Regions from separate parts of the Ruania alkalisoli genome, predicted to be linked through region 1. Evidence: riboswitches for the same ligand, from Rfam matches in the RefSeq annotation. Region 1 holds a riboswitch; the other holds the start of a gene.

Region 1 (3,203 bases):
TCTCGTCGAAGGTTCTGCAGGTCATCCGGTACAAGTCCGAGAGCACCTCCCAGACCACTGTCCGCGCGACCATGCTGCTGCTCGCGGCCCTGCTCGCCGTGGCCGCAGTACTGCAGCTGGACATCATCCTCGGGGCGTTTGCCGCCGGATTCATCCTGCGGCGGGTGCTGCCCAGTGGCGATGAGGCTCTGGAGCGCAAGTTGGAGGGCTTCGGGTACGGCTTCCTGATCCCGGTGTTCTTCGTGACCTCGGGGATGGCGATCGATCCGGGTGCGGTCGCGGGAGCGCCGGGCCTGCTCGCGATCCTGGTGGTCGCGTTGCTGCTGGTGCGCGGGCTGCCGGTGTTCCTCGGTGAGCGGTTCGTTGGTGCAGACCGCCTCGGTACTCGTGAGGCGGCCCAGGTGGGTCTCTACTCGGCGACGAGTCTGCCAATCATCGTGGCAGTCACCCAGGTGGCCGTCTCCGCTGAGGCCATGCCGGCTGACGTGGCGTCTTTACTCGTGGCGGCCGGGGCAGTGAGCGTGTTGGTGATGCCGTTGGTGGCCGGTGCGCTCGGCGGCTCAGAACAGGGCCAACACCTCGCTCCGGTCCACCGCCGCGAGTGAGTCGTGCCGCCACCGCGGTCTCTGATCACGATCCACCAGCACAGCTCGCACCCCTTCGATGAAGTCCTGGGCGGGGGCGCCGTTCATGAAAGCCGTCCCGAGCCGGAGATCCTGCGCCAGGACGTCCGCCACGGTCGGGAGCTGGGCAGCACGCCTGATCGCTGCCAGGGCCACGGCCACGGAGAACGGGCAGCGGGAACGCAAGGTGGCGGCGGCGCTCTGGGCCTCCGGCTCCTGCCGGGCGTCCAGGCGGGATTCGATCGTGGCCGCGTCCTCGCCCTCGAAACTGGCGTCGATCCACGGTCGCTGAGCAGCCAGGTCGCTATGAGGCTCTGGCCGTGACGGTCCGATCAGCACCGACAGCGGCGCACCCGTGGCCCAGTGCGCGCACAGGTCCTCCCAGGCGCCGGTCTCGATCATCGCGTCGGCCAGCCCGACGGCGATCGCGTCCGATCCCGTGATGCTCACCCCGGTCAGGGCGAGGTAGGTGCCGAGCTCACCAGGGGCCCGCGACAGCGGGAAGAGCGCCCCGACGTCGGGGAAGAACCCGATCCCCGTCTCCGGCATGGCCACTTGCGTGCGTGGCGTGACCAGGCGGAGCGAGGCATGCCCGGCGAGACCGATTCCCCCGCCCATCGTCACACCGTCCATGAACGCCACCACCGGGAGCTCGGCCTCGGCAATGAGTTGATCCAGCTTGTACTCGGCGCGCCAGAACTCCACCGCCCGATCGACGCCTGCTGCCCGCTCGGTGTCGCCGTACCGATGGCCGGCCAACAGCCCGTCGTGTATGGCGCGCACGTCACCCCCGGCGCACAGGCCGCGCTCCCCGGCACCATCCAGCGCGACAGCCTGCACGGATCCTTCCGCGGCCCAGCGGCGCAGCTGCGCCGTCATGGCCGTCACCATCTCGAGAGTGAGCGCGTTGATCGCTCGCGGCCGGTTCAACCGGATCCGGCCCAGAGCGCCCTGCCGGGCGACCAGTACGTGCTCGCCTGCCGGGGCCCAGGTGAGGTCGCGCTCCGCGGGGCCGGCGTTGCTGGTGGCCATGGCGTGCTCCTTTCCCGCGCGGAATCCGACGTCGATCTGGCGGTTCGGATGGCCGCATCACCACCGTATCGACGTGTGAACTCCGGAGGGCCGGAAATTGCGCGTCAATCTGGCGGTTGCGCCGGGTTGGCTCAACGACCAGATCGACGTTGAATTTCGGAGGTTCCCCGCCTGTGAGGTCGGACCCGTATGGACTCGTGATCTCAGTCGGTGATACGCGGTGGAGACGGAGAACGAGACCGGTAGCATCAAACGCACACCATCCAGAGCGGCTGAGAGTCCTGGCTCGACGACGCCGCAGCAACCCCTCAACGGAAGCCTCCCGCGGGGAAGGGTGCTACAGCCAGGTTCGATGGAGTTATCGATGCAGGCACAGTGTTTCCGTTCCGTGGCGCGCACGCCATACCCGACCGGCGGTGACCGGACATGACCACCGCCACTCTTTACCGCAGCCCGCGGGCCACGCCCAGTGTCTCGTTCGAGCTCTACCCGCCGCGCACCCCGCGCGGGCGGGAGACGATCGGCCGCACCATCGGCGCGCTCGCCAGCCAGATCCCGGACTACTTCTCGATCACCTACGGTGCCTCGGGCTCCACCAGGACCACGTCCCGGGAATTGATCTGCCGCGTTCTCGACGACACCCCGGTCACGCCGCTCGCGCACCTGACGTGTGTGGGGGCCAGTGCCGAGGACCTGTCCGAGTATGTCGCCACGCTGCTCGAAGCAGGGGTACGGGACTTCCTCGCGCTCCGGGGCGACCCGCCCGCTGGGGAGCCCGACTGGCAGCCGCACCCGCAGGGCCTGACGCGCGCCAGCGAGCTGGTCCACCTGCTGCGTCAGACCGCTCGCGAGCACCTCGGCGACGAGGGAGACGAGGTCAGCATCAGCGTGGCCACCTATCCGGGTGGCGCCTACGCCGACGACGGCACGCCCATGATCGCCCGGGACGACGTCGCGGCGCTGCTCGAGAAGCAGGCCGCGGGGGCGGACTTCGCGATCACCCAGCTCTTCTACGACGCGCGCCACTACGCCGAGCTGGTGCGCCAGGCCCGCGCCGCCGGGGTGCATATCCCGATCGTTCCCGGTGTGCTCCCGCTCACCGACCCGAACCGGCTGCGCCGGATGGTCGAGCTGACCGGTGTGCCCGTGCCACCCGACCTGCTCGACCATCTGGACTCAGCCGCCGACAAGGACGAGGCCTACCAGCGCGGTCTCGCCGCCAGTGTCCGTCTCGTGCACGAGGTCGTGGAGACCGGTGCGCCGGGCATCCACTTCTACACCTTCAACTCCTCGCGAGCAGTGCTCGACCTGCTACGCGAGTCCGGTCTGCGCTGAGACAAACCCCCCTGACCGGTCGGCTCCACGGCTGATCGGTGATCCGTCACACCCATCACACCCCACCCACGCCCGGCGGCGAACGCTGGGTTGCTCGGCTTCCAAGCCTCGAATGCCGAGCAACTCAGCGTTCGGCCCCCGGGATGCCAACCCCACCGGAGGATCCATGTCCCAGCCCACCCACCCCACGTTCCCCGCCGCCACGATCCTCGG
Region 2 (3,203 bases), 310 kb from region 1:
CGATCTCACGGTCGGTTGCCGTGCTGCCCGGCTCGGACAGGTCCACAGCCACCACGGTGCGCTCCTCCGGGGCGCCGGCGGGCGGATCGTCGGCGCCGAGCTGCACGTGGAACGGGCCTTCCGGGAGCGCCTCGCGCTCGACCGCCACCACGTAGGCGTGCGGGTTCGCATCCTCGGTGCATGCTTGGGGTGAGCCCGGGATCACGATGTCAGCGTGCAGCACCCGGCCGGTGACCACGACATCATCGAGCCGGACCGGGCAGCTGGAGCCGTACAGGGCACCGAACCACACCACGATCTCGGTCTCCAGATCGACCTCCGGGGGCGCTCCCGCGACCCCGGCGCGTTCCCACAGGTCCGCGTACTGGTCGGCCGTCGTGGCCACCCCGGTGCGGAAGGTCTCGCCGGTCAAGTCCTCCCCGAGCAGACGCCACTGCTCGCCGGCGGTGGGCTGCTCCCCGGGCTCGACGACGTCCTGCTCCTCAGGTCCCGAGACGCAGATCGGCTCCCCGGCGAACTGATCCATGGCCTGCAGGTTCTCCTCGGAGAGCACCGTCAGATCCACCGTGACCACGCCACGGTCGGGGGCCGTGCCGATCCCGGCGATCACACCCTCGGGGGTCTCCTCCTGCACCCGCGCGGCGAGCTCGGCCAGCTGGTCCTGGGTGTGCAGCGCCTCGACGACGGCGATTCCCTCGCCGGGGAACTCGGTCTCGATCTCCGCGCGGAGCTCGGCGACGTCCTGCGTGAATGCCACGGCCACCCAGCCGTTGTGCTCCCGGTCGATCCAGATCCCCGCGTACCCGGGCTGTTGCTGCGCCCAGGTCTGCACGTCCTCCACCGGCTGATCGTTGCCCACGTACACCGGCTCGTCCCGGTAGGTCTCATCAGGCGCGCGCAGCGTGGTGACGTCTGCGCACGCGATGATGCTGTCGTCGACCGGCGGCGCACCGGGCGCGGACGGCTCAGCCGTGCCGCAGGCGGCCAGACCGGCGATGGTCACGATCGTCAGTCCGATTCCGAGACGCTTCGGGTTGCGCATCTGCCCCCACTTTCCGGGTTCACCACGATCATGTCCCGCGAACCGCTCGTGTTGCACCCGGCTCCAGCCTAGCCGCGATGTCCGAGGCGTGGGCAGGGACCACCAGTGACATGACAGCCCAGGCTCTGCGGTCCTACGATGCACGAGACCATCCAGAGCAGCTGAGAGATCTGGCTCGACGACGCTGCAGCAACCTCGCCCACGAAGGTGCTACCGCCAGAACCGATGGAGGAGTGCATGTCCGAGCAACTGTCCCACCCGGCCACCGCGGGCCCACCCGGTCACCGCTACCGATTGCTCACCGGCCCCGACGACGCCGCCTTCTGCGAGCGGGTCAGTGCGGCACTCGCCGAGGGTTACCTGCTGCACGGGTCGCCATCGGTGACCTTCGACGGCTCCCGTGTGATCGCGGCCCAGGCGGTGCTGTGGCCCTCTGACCCCGAAAGCCCGACCGTGGAGGTGCGGCCCCTATGAGTTATGCAGGTGACCTGAACCCGAAGGACGCGTGGGCGTTCCTGGCCGAGCACGCCGACGCCGCCCTGGTGGACGTGCGCACCCAGGCCGAGTGGTCCTTCGTCGGGGTTCCCCGGACCGACGAGATCGACCGCCCGACCCTGCTGATCGAGTGGAACACCTTCCCGAACGGCTCGCGCAACCCTGCCTTCCTCGACCAGCTGCGTCAGGCCGGGTACGAGGCCGGCGACGGCAAGCCGCTGGTGTTCATCTGCCGCAGCGGGCAGCGTTCGATCGCCGCCGCGGAGGCGGCCACGGCGGCCGGGTACGGGCCCGCGTACAACGTCAGCGACGGGTTCGAGGGGCCGACGGACACCGAGGGCCACCGCGGTCAGGTCGGGTGGCGCGCGGACGGCCTGCCGTGGACGCAGAGCTGAATAGGTTCGTCGACCAGTGAGCGATCCGCGTCCCCAGTCCAGCCTGCCCGACGGCCTCGGCCCGGCCACGCTCGCCGTGCGCGGCGGGCAGCAGCGCACCGAGTTCCGCGAGACCTCCGAGCCGCTGTTCCTCACCCAGGGCTACACCTACGACCGTGCCGCCGACGCCGAGGCCGCCTTCAAGGGTGAGGCCGACCGGTTCATCTACTCCCGCTACGGAAATCCCACGGTTTCGGCCTTCGAGGAGCGGCTGCGGTTGCTCGAGGGTTCCGAGGCGTGCTTCTCGACGGCGACCGGTATGTCTGCGGTGTTCACCTCCTTGGCTGCTCTGGTCGCCTCGGGTAGCCGGATCGTGGCCGGCAACGCGCTCTTCGGCTCCACCTTCGTGGTGCTGGACGACATCCTCGGCAAGTGGGGCGTGCAGGTCGACTACGTCAACGCCCACCGGATCTCCGAATGGGAGGAGGCGCTCGCCACCCCGGCCGACGTGGTGCTCTTCGAGACGCCCTCGAACCCGATGCAGGACATCGTCGATGTGCGCGCTGTCTGCGAGTTGGCGCATCGGGCCGGTGCGACGGTCATTCTCGACAACGTCTTCGCCACGCCGATCCTGCAGAAGCCGCATGAGCTGGGTGTGGATGTGGTGGTGTACTCGGCTACCAAGCACATCGACGGCCAGGGCCGGGTTCTCGGCGGGGCGATCCTCGGCAGCCGGGATTACATCGAGGGCCCGGTCAAGCAGATGATCCGCAACACCGGTCCGAGCCTGAGCCCGTTCAACGCCTGGGTGCTGCTCAAGGGCCTGGAGACGCTGGCGGTGCGGGTACGGGCGCAGACCGCCGCAGCACTGGAGCTGGCGACCTGGCTGGAGTCGCAGCAGGGAGTGCGAGGGGTGCGCTACCCGTTCCTGGACTCCCACCCGCAGGCTGAGCTGGCGCGAGCCCAGATGACCGGTGGGGGCACGGTGGTGACGATCGACCTGGACGTCGACGGCTCCCCGGAACAGATCAAGGAGCGCACCTTCGCGTTCCTGGACTCCCTGCAGCTGGTGGACATCTCCAACAACCTCGGTGATGCGAAATCGCTCATCACCCACCCGGCCACCACGACCCACTCGAAGATCGCACGGGAGAAGCGCTACGCCGTCGGGATCACCGACTCCACCGTGCGCCTCTCGGTGGGCCTGGAGGACGTCGCGGACCTGCAGGCCGATCTCACCCGGGCGCTTCGCACCCTCTGAAATCACACGTCGATCTGGCGGCTGTGGCGGC

Evidence for each region. Region 1 has a riboswitch for S-adenosylmethionine ahead of IM660_RS01750 (methylenetetrahydrofolate reductase). Riboswitches for the same ligand answer to the same signal wherever they lie in the genome.
Region 2: it holds a riboswitch for S-adenosylmethionine, as region 1 does, so the genes downstream of both, IM660_RS02900 (DUF1737 domain-containing protein) here and IM660_RS01750 (methylenetetrahydrofolate reductase) in region 1, are expected to answer to the same signal.

The regions. Positions count from the first base shown of each region.
Region 1 covers NZ_CP063169.1:393,024-396,226, forward strand. The annotation lists gene IM660_RS01740 (cation:proton antiporter) at 1-605, shown strand, start outside; gene IM660_RS01745 (enoyl-CoA hydratase/isomerase family protein) at 561-1,655, opposite strand; SAM riboswitch class I at 1,912-2,014, shown strand; gene IM660_RS01750 (methylenetetrahydrofolate reductase) at 2,082-2,990, shown strand; gene metE (5-methyltetrahydropteroyltriglutamate--homocysteine S-methyltransferase) at 3,157-3,203, shown strand, end outside.
Region 2 covers NZ_CP063169.1:704,128-707,330, forward strand. The annotation lists gene IM660_RS02895 (hypothetical protein) at 1-1,042, opposite strand, end outside; SAM riboswitch class I at 1,188-1,274, shown strand; gene IM660_RS02900 (DUF1737 domain-containing protein) at 1,280-1,516, shown strand; gene IM660_RS02905 (rhodanese-like domain-containing protein) at 1,513-1,932, shown strand; gene IM660_RS02910 (O-succinylhomoserine sulfhydrylase) at 1,949-3,172, shown strand.